DNA from 3 places in the Kitasatospora sp. NPDC057500 genome. Region 2 is predicted to be linked to each of the others. Evidence: riboswitches for the same ligand, from Rfam matches in the RefSeq annotation. Region 2 holds a riboswitch; each other region holds the start of a gene.

Region 1 (5,097 bases), on a different contig from region 2:
ATGGTGCCGACCAGCAGGAAGCGCGCCGCGTGCCGCACCGAGACGCCCTCGCGCTCGACGTAGGAGCGGCCCATCGCGGCGGCGTCCAGCAGCAGGTCCACCACGTGGTCCTGGAGCAGGTTCACCTCGTCGATGTAGAGCACCCCGCGGTGCGCCTGGGCGAGCAGGCCCGGCTCGTACGCCTTGACGCCCTCGGCGAGCGCCCGCTCCAGGTCCAGCGAGCCGACGATCCGGTCCTCGGACACGCCGACCGGCAGTTCGACCAGCCGGGCCGGGCGCGCGGAGCCGGGCGCTCCGGCGTGCGCGCCGTCCGGGCACTGCGGGTCCGGCGCCGCCGGGTCGCAGGCGAAGCGGCAGCCGTCGACGGCGGTGATGGACGGCAGCAGCCCGGCCAGCGCCCGCACCATGGTCGATTTGGCGGTGCCCTTCTCGCCGCGCACCAGCACCCCGCCGACCGCCGGGGAGACGGCGTTCAGCAGCAGGCCGAGCCGCAGGTCGGCCATGCCGACGATCGCGGTGAACGGATAACGGACGTCACTCATGCATGCTCCCAGGGGCCCCGGGCGCCAGGAACGGCAGCGATCCGGCCGCCGGTACCCCGCCCTCGATCAGCTTCCACAACGCGTCGGTGTCCGCGTGCTCCTCGATCAGTTCGCCCAGCCGGTCCAGCCGGGCCTCCCGCGCGGCCGCGAACGAGGTGTCCGGCGCGGGGACGAACGCCCGGCCGGCGGCCGCCGCGACCTCCCGCAGCAGCGCGCGCCGGAAGCCGTCGTTCTCCAGCGCGCCGTGCCAGGTGGTCCCCCACACCTGGCCCGCCCGGCACCCGTCGAGGAAGGGTTCGCCCCCCTCCACCGTGACGACGCCGTGGTGGATCTCGTAGCCCTCGACCCGCTCCCCGAACGCCTCGCCGACGGGACGGGCGAGCACCTTCCCGGCGCCGAACCGCACCCGGGCCGGCAGCAGCCCGAGGCCGTCCACCGCGCCCGCCTTCGACTCGACCTCGTCCACGATCGAGTGCGCCAGCATCTGGTAGCCGCCGCAGACGCCGAGCAGCGGCCGCCCGGCCGCCGCCCGCGCCTTGAGCACCGGTTCCAGGCCGCGCTCGCGCAGCCAGGCGAGGTCCGCGACGGTGGCCCGGGTGCCGGGCAGCACGACGAGGTCGGCGTCGGCCAGCTCCTCCGGGCGGGTGGCCCAGCGGACCAGCACCCCGGGCTCCTGGGCGAGGGCGTCCAGGTCGGTGAAGTTGGACAGCCGGGGGAAGCGCAGCACCGCCACCCGCAGCACGTCCGCGCCGAGCGGGCCGCGCGCGGCCGTCCGGTCGACGACGGTGGACAGGTCGAGCGAGTCCTCGGCGTCCAGCCACAGGTCCGCCAGCATCGGCAGGGTGCCGAGCACCGGACGGCCGGTCAGCTCGCGCAGCATCTCCAGGCCGGGGGCGAGCAGCCGCGCGTCGCCGCGGAACTTGTTGACGAACCAGCCCGCCACGTGCCGCTGGTCCTCCGCCGACAGCAGTGCCAGCGTCCCGTACATCGCCGCGAAGACGCCACCGCGGTCGATGTCGCCGACCACGACGACCGGCAGCCCGGCGGCGGTGGCCAGGCCCATGTTGGCGATGTCGCGGTCGCGCAGGTTGATCTCGGCGGGCGATCCCGCGCCCTCGCAGACCACCACGTCGAAGCGCCGGCGCAGGTCCGCCAGGCACTCCAGGGCGCGCTCCAGCAGCACCGGCTTGCGCTCGCGGTAGTCCAGCGCGCCGACCTCGGCGACCGGCCGGCCCAGCAGCACCACCTGGCTGCGGCCGTCGGCGCCCGGCTTGAGCAGCACCGGGTTCATCGCCGCCTCCGGCTCCACCCGGGCCGCCTGCGCCTGCATCGCCTGCGCGCGGCCGATCTCGGCGCCGTCGGCGGTGACGAAGGAGTTCAGCGACATGTTCTGCGCCTTGAACGGCGCGACCGCGACGCCCTGCCGGGCCAGCCAGCGGCAGATGCCCGCGGTGACCACGCTCTTGCCGGCGTCCGAGGTCGTCCCGGCGACCAGCAGCGCCTTGCTCATGCCCCACCCCTCCGATTCCTGATCAGTGCCGCCCGGAGCAGCAGGTGCCCGGCGACGGTCGTACCCAGGGCCAGCGCGCTCACCCGCCGGGAGAGCACACAGGCGCGTTCGATGTCGTCGACCCCGACCGGCCGCAGCTCCCCGCCCAGCACGGGACGGTGCTCCACCCTCGCGCCGTACCTCAGCGTCCCGCCGAGGCGCACGCCCACCGCGCCCGCGAAGGCGGACTCGGCCTGACCGGCGTTCGGGCTGGGGTGCGCCGAGCCGTCGCGCCGCCAGACCCGCCAGGCGGTGCGCGGTTCGGGGGCGGCGGCCACCGCCAGCAGTGCGGTCAGCCGCGCGCCCGGCCAGCCGGCCAGGTCGTCCAGCCGCGCCGAGGCCCAGCCGAACCGGGCGTAGCGGGGGGAGCGGTGACCGACCATCGCGTCCAGGGTGTTCACCGCGCGGAACGCCAGCAGGCCGGGCGTGCCGGCGACACCGCCCCAGACCAGGGCGTTGACCACGGCGTCGGCGGTGTTCTCGGCCACCGACTCGACGACCGCGCGGGCCAGCTGCTGCTCGTCCAGCGTGCTCGGGTCGCGTCCGCACAGGTGCGGCAGCCGCTCCCGGGCCGCCGTCAGGTCGCCCGCCGCCAGCGAGCGGCCGACGGTGCGGGCCTCCCGGGTCAGCGAGGTGCCGCCGAGCACGGTCCAGGTCGCGGCGGCGGCCAGGGCGGCCCGGCCGATCGGACGGCGGGCCAGCAGCCGGTCGGCGGCGAGCGCGCCGGCCGCGACCGTGCCCACGGCCAGGGCGGTGAAGGCGGTTCCGGCGGCGCGGTGGTCGCGCCACAGGAGGCGCTCCAGCCGGCCGGCGGCGGAGCCGAAGCCGGCCACCGGGTGGCCGCGGCGCGGGTCGGCGAACCGGGCGTCGGCCAGGTAGCCGGCGACGGCGCCGGCGCCGAAGGCGGCGGCCCGGCCCAGCGGGCGCACGGCAGGGCGCAGCATCGCGTGTCCTCACTCAGGGTCCGCGCCCTGGATCGACGAACCGGGGGCGAGAGTCTCCTGGCTTCCGGGTCGGACGCGCGATCCGGGCCTTCCAGCGGCTTCTGACGGCCCGCCGTGGCGTGTTCCGGTCGTGCTCCCCGGTGACAGTGGCGGGACCGCGCCGGACTCGCACCGGCTTCCTCTGCATGCCTCCGTATTGGCTGAAGGATCCCATCACGGGCCCGAACCGGGAGTCAACCGAGGTCGTGGAGGGTGTTGGTCACACGCCGGGCCACCCCGGCGGACCTGTGTGACTTTCCTCCCGGAACTACCCGGACGGCCGTGTCCTGCTGGCTTCCCCCCGCCCGCGCGAGTGGACTGAGGGGTGGGTCCAGAGACCGAGCCAGACACCGAGCAGCGGGGAGCGAGTATGCGTTGGGGAATCGCGGCCACCGTGGCGGCCGCCGCCGTCGGCACCGGGGCCGCCGTCCTGGTGATCGGCCGCCGGGCGTCCGAGCGGATGGTCCGCCCGGCCGGGAGGGACCGCGCCCGGACCGGCCCGGTGCTGGTGCGCGCTCTCGGCGCCGGTCGGGCCACCTTCACCCGCACCGAGGCGAGCGAGCGCCCGGGCCGCTGGGCCGTCGAGTGGGGCGAGGACGGCCACGCGGTGGTCGAGGAGGTCCTCGACCTCGACGGGAAAGACGTCACCCGGCGCCTGGTGCGCGCCGACCACGGCACCCTCGCCCCCGGCACCGAGGTCCGCTTCACCCCGCGCGTCCACCTCGGAGACCCGGCCCGGGCGCTCGGCCTGCCGTTCGCCGACACCGCCGTGGAGGGCGAGCTGGGCGCGATGCCCGCCTGGCGCCTGGACGGCAAGCGCGGCACCTGGGTGGTCCTGGTGCACGGCCCCGACGCCGACCGGTCGCAGACCCTGCCGGTCCTCCCGGAGCTGCAACGCCTCGGCCTGCCCGCGCTGGCCGTCACCTACCGCGGCGACGCGGGCGCCCCGGCCTCCCCGGACGGCCTCGGCCACTTCGGCGAGACGGAGTGGCGGGACGTCGAGGCGGCGGTGCGCACCGCCCTGGACGCCGGCGCGGGCCGGGTCGTCCTCTACGGCTGGTCGCTCGGCGCCACGATGGCCCTGCACACCGCCGCCCGCTCGGACCTCGCCTCCTCGATCAGCAGCCTGGTCCTGGACTCGCCGGTGCTGGACTGGCCGGCCACCGCCCGCCGGGCCACCGCCCGCTCCGGCTTCCGGGGCGCGGCCGCCGAACTCGGCGCGCTCGCCGCCCAGGGCCGCACCGGCGTGGATCTGGCCGACTTCGCCCGCCTCGCCGAGGGCGCCGACCTGCGCGTGCCCACCCTGGTGCTGCACGGCCCCGACGACCCGGTGGCCCCGTTCGCCGCCGCCGAGCGCCTCGCCCGCCGCCGCCCGGACGTCGTCAACCTCCAGGCCTTCCCCGGGGGTGACCACGCGGCCCTCTGGAACACCGCCCCGGACCGCTACGCCGAGACCCTGCGCCGCTGGCTCACCCCGTTCTGCTGACCCCCTTACGCCCCGCACTCACCCCCGTCGCGTCCGGAACCCGCGGCACACCCGGTTCCACCTGGCATGGACCCGCCACAAAGATCAAGCCAGCCGGTTTGGCCTCTGTTGCCCGATCTTGTCGAGCCCCCCGCGCCCCCCGCCCGCCCCGCGCGGACAACCGGATGTGACAGATGGCCGGTACAAGGGGAAGACTGCTCGACGTGACGTCTCGGAATCCGCGCGACCGTGATGCCCCGCTCCCGCCGACGATCGGTACCGGTGCGACGGTGACCCGTCTCCCCGGGACGGCCCACCGCCCCGCCGGCGCCAGGCCGGGGGCCCCGGGCGTACCCCGCCGACGAGGCCCCGCCCCCGCACCCGGCCGTGGCCGGGTCCCCGTGCCGGAGGGCTTCCCGGCCCCCGCCGAACTCGCCCCGCTGGCCCGCCGCATGCTGGTCGACGCCGTCCGGATCGCCCGCTGGGCCGGCGATCTCGACGAGGTCGACAAGCGCGGCGAGCTGCTCCCCGACGACGCCCGCGCCGCCGGCCGCGCCC
Region 2 (5,097 bases):
AGCTCCATCGCCAGGTGCCGTTCGGTGCGGCCGACCAGGATCGACTCCAGCAGCTCTCCGAGCGCCTGGTCGGCGATCTCGGCGGCGATCCGCAGGTCGGCGATCTCGTGCTCGTCCTTGACCACCCGCAGCCGCTCGACCGCCTGGCCGACGTCCGCCAGCCGCACCCCCTCGGCCAGCCCGGCCACCGCCCGGTGCCGGGTGACCGTCAGGTCGTGCTCCTCCACCGCGAGCCCGGTCGCCCCCAGCCGCGCCACGGCGGAGGCCGCGGCCAGCGCGGTGTCCGTCCCGGCCGGCACCGGCAGCCGGGTGACGTCGGGGGCGATCAGGTGCTCCCCGGTGTCGTCCGGCGGCAGGTCGTCCGGCAGCGCCAGCACCGCCCGGTCCCGGGTCAGCAGCAGCGTCGCCCCGCACGGCGGGCACCCGGTGAGGTACCGCACGTTCGCCGCCCGGGTGATCAGCGCCGCGTCGGCCCCGGACGCACCGCAGTGCTCCCGCAACCGCTCCCGGCGGCCCGCGTACGCATCAGCCATGCGTCGAGCCTACGAACCCGCCCCCCGATCCGCCCGCCGAACGCCCCCACCCGGGCCGCCGCACCGGCCCGACCGGACCGGACCACCGTGATCCGTTCGGCCTTCGCCCCGGGCCACCCGTCCCGCGGGTCAGCCGGCCAGGTTCGTCCAAACCACCGCCGGCCCGAGCTGGGCCGCCAGCAGCAGCAGCCAGAATCGCGCCCCGCCGGAACCCCATCGACGCGCCGCGAGCCGGTTCACGACGGCGGCGGCCAGCAGGTACGGGAGGAGGGGCACCAGCGCCACGACGAGCGCCAGTCCCGCACCGTCGTTCGTGTTGTACGGATCAGCGGTGGTCCAGCCGAACCGGGCGAACACGAAGTCGGAGAGGAACCTCCAGGTGAACCAGTACGGGAGCACGCCGACCACCCCCAACGGGAGGTTGACGAGTACCGCCGCGAGCGGCGCCGGCATCCGGCGCCCGCCCTCGTGCGCCGCCAGGTGATCGGCGAACTCCCCATCGGCAAACGACATGTGACCGACCCTACAGCTTGCGTGCAGGCACCTGCTCCGCGCCGCCGGTGGGCCCGGGGGTCCACTTCTTCTCCACGCCGGCGAGGCGCCAGTAGGCGATGGCGGCGGCCCAGACGACCACGAAGAGGCCGACGATCGCGTAGCCGACGTTGTCCAGGGAGATCTCGGCGATCCAGCCGGTCACCGGGTCGGTGAGGTCGAGCTTCTCGTGGAGGACGCCGACCAGTTCGATGGTGCCGATGATGAAGGCGACCGCGATGGACAGGCCGGTGATGGTCAGGTTGTAGTACACCTTGCGGACCGGGTTGGAGAACGCCCACTGGTAGGCGAAGTTCATGAAGGTGCCGTCCAGGGTGTCGAACAGGCTCATGCCGGCCGCGAACAGCAGCGGCAGGCAGACGATCGCGTACCAGGGCAGGCCGGAGGCGGCGCCGGAGCCGGCCATCACCATCAGGGTGACCTCGGTCGCGGTGTCGAAGCCCAGGCCCAGCACCATGCCGACCGGGAACATCTGGCCGGGCCGGGTGATCGAGCGGGTGGCCCGGTTCAGGACGCGGGCCAGCAGGCCGCGGGAGTTCAGGTGCTCCTCCAGCTCGGCCTCGTCGAACCGGTCGGCCCGCATCGAGCGGAACACCCTGAGGATGCCGAACAGCGCGGCCAGGTTGAGCGCGCCGATCAGGTAGAGGAAGACGCCGGAGGCCGAGGTGCCGACCACGCCCAGCCACTGGTGGGTGGTGGAGTCGTCGTCCATCAGGGTGTTGGCCAGCTGGGCACCGCCCGCCACCAGGGCGGCCATCAGCACCACCATCGAGGAGTGGCCGAGGGCGAACCAGAAGCCCACCGAGACGGGGCGCTTGCCGTCCGCCATCAGCTTGCGGGTGGTGTTGTCGATCACCGCGATGTGGTCGGCGTCGAAGGCGTGCCGCATGCCGAGGGTGTAGGCGGTGATGCCCAGGCCCACCCCGAAGACCTGGGTGCCCACCGCGTACTCCTCCGGTGCGACCAGGAAGATCAGCGTGCCGAACGCCACCACGTGCATGGCGAGGATCACGGCCATCAGTCCGGCGGTGCGGACGGTGTCCTCACGGCGCCAGCGGAAGGCGGGCAGGGCGGCGGGCGGCGCCGCGGCGGCGGCGGTTTCGGGCAGGGTCATGCGGATCACGCTCCAGCACCTCGTGGAATGACTTCGTGAGATGCCGCGGCCGGTCTCCTGGCTGACGGGGCTCCCGTACCCGCCTTCCCAAGCGCGCGAGGCGCCCAGTGGCGTCGTGGGTACGGACACTCTCCCCCGATCACAGTGGCGAGGGCCGCTCCGGACTGGGACCCCTGAGGGTCCGTCACCGGTCTTCCCGAGCACCACGGCGGGCAACACCGTAGGGGCCCGGGGCGACCCATGCAAGGCTGCGCACCTACGCAGGTGTTCAGGATCACAACCTCCCGCCTGCCAGAATGGGCCGTATGCATCTCGTACCGGCCGACCGCGCGGGCCACCGCACCATCGACGGCCACCGGGTCTGCGAGGCCATCGCCGCGATCGGGGACACCGCCCACGTCCGCGCCTGGGCCGACCGGTTCGCCCTGCTCGCCGACCCCGGCAGGCTCGCCCTCCTGCTCGCCCTGCACCGCACCGGCCCGCTCGCCGTCACCGACCTCGCCGTCGCCACCGGCATGCGCGACCCCGCCGTCTCCCAGGCGCTGCGCCTGCTCCGGACGGCCGGGGTGGTGGCGGGCGAGAAGGAGGGGCGCGTGGTGCGCTACCGGCTCGTGGACGCCACCCTGCGCCCCCTGCTCGACCAGTGCGCCGGTGACGCGCCCGCCGTGGCGGCCGGCTGACCCCCCGTCCGGACATCGCGCCAGGACGGAACCCGTTCAGTACGATCATGGTGTGCTGAACCGCCGCCGGCTCCGGACCCGGCCCGACGACGACCGCTGGGACACCCGGCCCGTCCGGGCCCGCGTCCTCGCGGTGGCCCGCACCCTCACCTCCGCCACCCGGGTCCTGGACGTCCTCACCCTGCTGCGCGAGCAGGACGGCATCGGCATCGCCGTCACCGTCAACCCCGGCTCCGCGTTCGCCGCCGGCCTCGACGACTACCTCCGCGCCCAGCCCGGCCTCACCGTGCTGCCCTGGCGCGACGCCGTCCGCCGGCCGTTCGACCTCGCCGTCGCCTGCGCCGTCCACGCCTCGATGCACCGGCTGCGCGCACCCCTGGTCGTCCTGCCGCACGGCGCCGGCTACAACCGCCTGGTACCCGAGTCCACCGGCGACACGGTGACCGCCGCCGGCCTCTCCCGGCGCGAACTCACCCACCGCGGACGGGTCTTCCCCGCCGTCATCGGCCTCTCCCACCGCGAACAGTTCGAACGCCTGCGGGCCGCCTGCCCCGAGGCGCTGCCCCGCGCCCGCGAGGTCGGCGACCCCTGCTTCGACCGGATGCTCGCCGGCCTCGCCGCCCGCGACGGCCACCGGGCCGCCCTCGGCGCCGTCGACGGCCGCCGCCTCGTCGTGGTCAACTCCACCTGGAGCGAGCACTCGTTACTCGGCCGCCACCCCGGCCTGCCGCTGCGGCTGGTCGGACAACTGCCCGCCGACGAGTACACCGTCGCCGTCGTCCTGCACCCCAACGTCTGGGCCCGGCACGACCCGCGCGCCCTGCTCGCCGCCGCCGAACGCTCCGGCCTGCGGCTGGTCCCGCCGCACCAGGGCTGGCAGGCCACCCTGATCGCCGCCGACTGCGTGATCGGCGACCACGGCTCGGTCACCTTCTACGGCGCCGCCCTCGAACGCCGCACCCTGCTGGTCGCCACCGGGGCCGCCGAACTCGACCCCCGCTCCCCCAGCTACGCCTTCGGCCAGGCCGCCCCGGCCCTCGACCCCGACGGCGACCTGCTCGGCCAGCTCGAACGGGCGATGGCCGGCCAGGACCCTGCCGCCCTGCGCCCGATCACCGACCGCTCGCTCGGCCGGCGCGGGGAGTCCGCCCGGGTGCTGCGCGACCTCCTGCTCTCCTACCTGCCCGGCATCGAGGAACCGCCCGACGACCCCCAGCCCCTGCCCTACCCCCGACCGGTCCCGCTCGCCGCCGAACCGCCCACCGCCTACGACATCGTGGCCACCGGCGAGGGCACCGACGTTCACCTGCGCCGCTACCCCGTCGGCCCCGGCCACCACGCCCCGCGCGGGTTCCACGCGGTCGCCGCCGACGAGCCCCGCCTCGCCCTGCGGCACACCGCCGAGGTCCTGGCCCGCACCGAGACCGACGCCGAGCAGCCCGCCGAGCGCTGGCTCGCCGCCACCGCCGCCGAACTCCCCGGCCTCGCCGTCGCCGCGGCCGCCCTCGGCCCGGCCCACCACCTGCTGCGGCTGCCCACCGGCCTGCTGCTGGAGGCCCACGCCGAACGCCCCTGGGGCGCCCCCGCGCCCCGCCTCGACCCGCTCCTGCTCGGCTCCGCCGTCGCCCACTGGCTGACCACCCCCGGCGCCCGGGCGGCCGACCTCACCCGGCACCCCCTCATCCTGCACACCGGCCCCCGCCGCATCACGGTCACCTTCACCGCCCGGCCGGACTGACCCGCTCAGTGCCCCCGCAGCTCCCGCAGCCGGGCGCGGTTGCGGTCGGCCAGCGCCGCGTCCCCCAGCTCCTCCGCCAGTTCGACGAGCAGCTCCCGGGCCGCCTCCTCCTTCCGCGGCTGGCCCAGCTCCCGCGCCAGCCCGGCGCTCCGCCGCGCCGCGTCGACCGCCGACGGCAGCCGGCGCAGTGCCCGCTCGGCCCGGGCCTCGACCAGCGGCAGCCGCATCAGCATCGGCGCGTCGCCCTCCCGCCCGGCCAGCTCGGCCGCCTCCCCCAGCACGGCCAGCGCCTCCTCCGCCCGCCCGGCGGCCACCAGGGCCTGGGCGAGGTTGTAGCCCTGCACCACCACGCCGTGCGGGTCGCCCGCGTTGGCCTCCCGGGCCAGCGTGAACAGCTCCACGGCCCGCTCCGGCCGCCCGTCGGCCAGGCAGAGCAGGCCGTCCGTCTCCCACAGCACACCGGCCAGCCGCGGTTCGTCC
Region 3 (5,097 bases), on a different contig from region 2:
AAGCGGTCCGTGAGCTCTCCGCGCGCTTCGACCACTGGGAGCCGGAGTCCTTCCGGCTGGACGAGGACCAGCTCGCCGAGATCATGAACGGACTCGACCCGCAGGTCGTCGAGGACATCAGGACCGTCCAGGCCAACGTCCGCCGGTTCGCCGAGGCCCAGCGCGCCTCGATGTCCGAGATCGAGATCGAGACCGAGCCCGGCGTCTTCCTCGGCCACCGCCACGTGCCGATCCGGTCGGTCGGCGCGTACGTCCCCGGCGGCCGCTACCCGCTGACCGCCTCCGCGCACATGACCGTCGTGACCGCCAAGGCGGCCGGCGTCCCGCGCGTGGTCGCCTGCACCCCGCCGATCCGCGGCGAGATTCCCGCCGCCACCGTCGCCGCGATGCACCTCGCCGGCGCGGACGAGATCCACATCCTCGGTGGTGTCCAGGCCATCGCCGCGATGAGCGTCGGCACCGGGACCATGACGCCCGTCGACATGCTGGCCGGCCCCGGCAACGCCTACGTGGCCGAGGCCAAGCGCCAACTGTTCGGCGAGGTCGGCATCGACCTGTTCGCCGGTCCGACCGAGATCCTCGTCGTCGCCGACGACACGGCCGACCCGTTCATCGCGGCGGTCGACCTGCTCTCGCAGGCCGAGCACGGCCCGGACTCGCCCGCCGTCCTGGTCACCACCAGCGAACGGGTCGCCACCGCCGTGCAGCGGCACATCGAGGAGATCCTGCCCGGGCTGGGGACCGGCGACATCGCCGGCCCCGCCTGGCGCGACCACGGCCAGATCATCCTGGCCGAGGACCTCGACGAGGCCTACCGCATCGCCGACGCCTTCGCCTACGAGCACGTCCAGGTCCTCACCGAGAACCCCCGCGAGGCCCTGGACAGGATGCACACCTACGGCGCCCTCTTCCTCGGAGAGGGCACCTGCGTGTCCTACGGGGACAAGGTCATCGGCACCAACCACGTCCTGCCGACCCGCGGCGCGGCCCGCTACACCGGCGGGCTGTGGGTGGGCATGTACCTGCGCACCGTCACGTACCAGGAGGTCCGCGACCCGAAGTCGTCAGCCGCGCTCGGGGAGTTGTGCGGCCGCGCCGCCCGCGTCGAGCTCTTCGAGGGGCACGCCCGCTCGGGCGACGTCCGTGCCGCCAAGTACGCCGGCGCCCCGCTGGCGTGGACCGACCACTACGCGGGTGCGGACCGCGCCTGACCGTCCAACGGCTCCCCCGCCCTACGCGTCCTCGGCCGGGCCGGCCGAGCGTGCACGTCCGGGCCCGTCGAACCGAGCCCGCCGAACCGGCTCGCGCGCCGGCCCGCCGGTCGGCGGCGCCCACGCGGACGGCGGCTCACCCGGTGCCGTCGGCCTGCCCGGCCGAGGCCGGCGGCGCCGGCGGACGCGCCCGCCCGCCGTCGTGACGGGACGCCGCCACCGCGATCAGGCCGACCACGACGGCCGCCACGGCCACCCGTCCGAGCGCCCGCGCCACCCAGGCCGGCAGCGACCGGACTCCGCCGCGCCCCGGCGCCCCCAGCCGCTCGGCCCGCCGGGCCGGCCGCATCAGACGGACCAACAGCAGGACGGCGAGCGGGACTTGAAGCAGCCACAGGACGGTGCGCGGCCACTCGCCGAACCACACGTTGGTCCCGTAGAGCAGGGTGTGCCAGACGCTCAGCACGTAGACGACGAGCACGAAGCGGTGCAGTCGGCGCCAGGTGTTCGGCCCGAACCGGTGCCGCACGTAGAACAGCAGGCCGAGCGGCACGGCCAGGTAGAGCGCACCCTGCCCGAGCGGGATGGCGATCCGGCCGGTGCCGGAGTCGTACCAGCCGGGCACGAAGGTGTCGGCGAACCCCGACCAGAGCCGGTCGCCCCACGCCGACTCGGCCTCGTAGCGCACGAGTTCGGCCGCGAACATCAGCGCGTGCGCGAACATCAGGGCCGTCGTGGTCAGGCTCGTCGTGCGGTGCCAGCGCTCCAGGGTCTGCCGGGCGACCGGCAGCCGGCCGGGCCGCGGCCCGGACAGCAGCAGCCCGAGCACCACCGTCCCCCAGGCCCACAGCAGCCCCGACCAGCCGAACGCCTGGCTCAGCAGGTACATCCAGTACGTGCCGGCGTCGTCCATGAACGGCATGACCCCGACCGTCGCCGAGGTGCCCGCCTCCATCCGGACGTACAGCAGCACGAACACCGCCGCGGTGACGCCGACCGCCGCGCTCGCGTCGGGCAGCGCGGCCCGCAGGTCGGCGCGGAGGGCGATGCGTTCGGCGGGCCGCCTCCCGGCGGCGGGCCGGGCGTCCGGACCGTCGACCCCCGGTGTCGTCTCAGGCAGCATCGTGGACCTTCCGGAACGGCGGGACACCGCTTGACGGTGTACAGCAGACGATGGGTCGAACAAGTGTGGCGGAGGGGTTCCGGCTTGCCGAGCCCGTATCCGGCCAGAGTGACACGTGGACCGACGGCCCTTCCGCCGCAGCGTCCCGACGCCCCGGCCCGCCGAACGACGGCATTCGGACAACCGTCCGCACGTGCCCTGCCACCGGAGCGCACGCCCCCGTATGCTGATGCCCGCAGCCGGTTCGCGCCTCCCGACCGACCGGACTTCGGCGGCGCGACGCAAGAGGGAACCCGGTGGGAAACCGGGACTGTCCCGCAGCGGTGAGTGGGAACGAAAGCCGTCAACAGCACTGGGCCTGGCTCCGCCCCGGCCCGGGAAGCGACGGCCGGTAGGTGTGTGCCGTCCCCGGCGCACCGGCCCACGAGTCCGAAGACCTGCCGCTGCGCCCGCACCCCCACGTGCGGGCTGTGCACGGTGACCTCGTGGACTGGGTCGGCGGTACGGACGGCTGCGCGGCGTGCGACGACGCGCCGTGCCCTCCTCCTCCGGGTCGTGACGCGGGGCTCGGAACGAGGAGGAGGACGTGTCCGTGACCGCGCGAGTTCCACCCGCCCGCACCGGGCGCCGACCGGCGCGATGGTGACCCCCACCGGAGGGGCCCGGCCCGCCCCGCCGCCGGGCGGCACGGTCTCCGGTGTCTGCCACGGCACCCTGGGCGAGCTGTACCAGGGACCGCTGTGCGCATCCTCCCGCCCCGACATCGCGGTGGTGTCGTTCCCCGTCGACCGCCACTCCTGGGTGCACTTCACCCCGGGGACGGACCCGCCGGGCCCGCTGCCGCTCGGGACGAAGGCCGCGACGGCGGCCCGGCTGTTCCTGGAGCGCTTCGGGCTGACCCTGCCGCCGGGCCGCTGGTGCGTGCACTCCGACCTCACCGTCGGGGTGGGGATGGCGAGTTCGACCGCCGACATCGTGGCGACGCTGCGCTGCCTGTTCCGGATCTTCGCGCTGCCGTACGACACCGGGGTGGTGCTCGCCGTGCTGCGCGAGATCGAGCGGGCCGACAGCGTCTTCCTCGACGAGTTCGCCCTGCACCTGAGCGGCCGGCACCGGGTGGTGCGGCGGCTGGGCACCGACATCGGCTTCCACACCGCGTACATCACCGAGCCCGGGACGGTGGACACCGCCGCCGTCACCGACCTGCTGCTCGGGCACTACCGGCGCCACGGCGAGGAGTACCGGCGCTGCCTGGCCGGCCTGCTGAAGGGCTTCGCCGCGGGCGACCCGGCCGCCGTCGCGCGGACGGCCACGGTGAGCGCCGCGCTCTCCCAACAGGTGCTCCCCAAGGCCACGTTCGACGCGCTGCTCACCCACCGCGAGGAGTTCGGCGCCGACGGGATCTTCGTCGCCCACACCGGCTGCCTGATCGGCTACCTGCTCCCCGGACGCCCCGACGCCGCGCTCAAGTCGGACCTGTCCGCGTTCTTCCACTCGCTCGGCCACCAGTGTTCCTTCGCCCAAGGAGGCTACAGGTGATACACCCCCACATCGCCGACGCCCTGAAGGTCCCCGATCTCGTCCGGCTCGCCGACGGCCTCGTGCTGGTCCGGTTCGAGTCGATGAAGATCTACTCGGCGCTCGCCGCCGTCCGCCACCTGCTGGAGCGCGGCACCGTCCGCCCCGGGCAGACCCTGGTGGACAGTTCCAGCGGCATCTACGCCTACGCGCTGGCGCTCGCCTGCCACCGGCACGGCATGCGCTGCCACATCGTCGCCTCCACCACCGTCGACGCCACCACCCGCGCCCAGTTGGAGATCCTCGGCGCCGCCGTGGAGCAGGTCGTGCCCTCCCGCGACCTCAAACTGGACCAGGAGCTGCGGGTGCGGCGGGTGCGCGAGCTGCTCGCCGCGCACCCGGACTGGCACTGGATGCGGCAGTACCACGACGACGTCCACTACCTCGGCTACCACGAGGTCGCCGACCGGATCACGGCCGCCTTCCCCGGCGCCGCGCTGACCGTCGTCGGCGGCGTCGGCTCCGGTGCCTCGACCGGCGGGGTGGCGACCCGGCTGCGCGCCTTCGACCCGTCGGTGCGACTGGTCGGCGTACAGCCCTTCGGCAGCGTCACCTTCGGCAGCCAGGGACACCACGACCCGGAGGCGATCATCGCCGGGATCGGCTCGTCCATCGCCTTCGACAACGTCCGCCACCACCTCTACGACGGCATCCACTGGCTGGACTTCACCCACGCCATGGCGGGCACCGTCGCCCTGCTGCGCGACCACGCCGTCTTCGCCGGGCTGTCCACCGGGGCCGGCTACCTGGCCGCGTGCTACGAGAAGCGCCGCCACCCCGACCGCCTGCACCTGGTGATCGGTGCCGACACCGGCCACCGCTACGTCGAGCGCGTCTTCGCCCGGCACGCCGAAGCCCCCGACCCGGCCGCGCTGAAACCGGTCGAGGTCTCCGCCCCCGAGGAGATGTCCATGCCCTGGTCCACGATGGCCTGGCGGCGCACCGCGTGCCCCCCGCACGGGAACGAGCGGGCGGCATGAGCGTCGTCTGCCTGGAATCGCTCACCTTCGGCCTCGGCCACCTGGTGCGGGCCGCCGACGCGCTCGGCGAGCGGCTGACCCTGCTCACCCGCGACCGGTCCTACTACGCCTACGAGTTGGAACGGCTGCCGGCGCACGCGCTGGACGTCGTGGAGACCGACACCTTCGACGTGGACGGGCTCACCGCGCTGCTGGAGCGCTCCCC

Evidence for each region. A riboswitch is a leader RNA that binds a small molecule or an ion and turns the genes downstream of it on or off. The one in region 2 is predicted to bind cobalamin.
Region 1: it holds a riboswitch for cobalamin, as region 2 does, so the genes downstream of both, ACFU74_RS31640 (cobalamin biosynthesis protein) here and ACFU74_RS29155 (HoxN/HupN/NixA family nickel/cobalt transporter) in region 2, are expected to answer to the same signal.
Region 3: it holds a riboswitch for cobalamin, as region 2 does, so the genes downstream of both, ACFU74_RS10175 (hypothetical protein) here and ACFU74_RS29155 (HoxN/HupN/NixA family nickel/cobalt transporter) in region 2, are expected to answer to the same signal.

What each region holds. Positions count from the first base shown of each region.
Region 1 covers NZ_JBHVER010000222.1:6,018-11,114, forward strand. Annotated here, with positions in the region: gene ACFU74_RS31630 (putative cobaltochelatase) at 1-542, opposite strand, end outside; gene ACFU74_RS31635 (cobyric acid synthase) at 535-2,052, opposite strand; gene ACFU74_RS31640 (cobalamin biosynthesis protein) at 2,049-3,035, opposite strand; cobalamin riboswitch at 3,065-3,277, opposite strand; gene ACFU74_RS31645 (alpha/beta hydrolase family protein) at 3,445-4,560, shown strand; gene ACFU74_RS31650 (hypothetical protein) at 4,941-5,097, shown strand, end outside.
Region 2 covers NZ_JBHVER010000181.1:8,418-13,514, forward strand. Annotated here, with positions in the region: gene ACFU74_RS29145 (M24 family metallopeptidase) at 1-533, opposite strand, end outside; gene ACFU74_RS29150 (hypothetical protein) at 663-1,046, opposite strand; gene ACFU74_RS29155 (HoxN/HupN/NixA family nickel/cobalt transporter) at 1,057-2,199, opposite strand; cobalamin riboswitch at 2,229-2,422, opposite strand; gene ACFU74_RS29160 (ArsR/SmtB family transcription factor) at 2,505-2,879, shown strand; gene ACFU74_RS29165 (hypothetical protein) at 2,932-4,617, shown strand; gene ACFU74_RS29170 (AAA family ATPase) at 4,623-5,097, opposite strand, start outside.
Region 3 covers NZ_JBHVER010000032.1:45,590-50,686, forward strand. Annotated here, with positions in the region: gene hisD (histidinol dehydrogenase) at 1-1,211, shown strand, start outside; gene ACFU74_RS10170 (ferric reductase-like transmembrane domain-containing protein) at 1,348-2,334, opposite strand; cobalamin riboswitch at 2,618-2,773, shown strand; gene ACFU74_RS10175 (hypothetical protein) at 2,974-3,873, shown strand; gene ACFU74_RS10180 (cysteine synthase family protein) at 3,870-4,892, shown strand; gene ACFU74_RS10185 (ATP-grasp domain-containing protein) at 4,889-5,097, shown strand, end outside.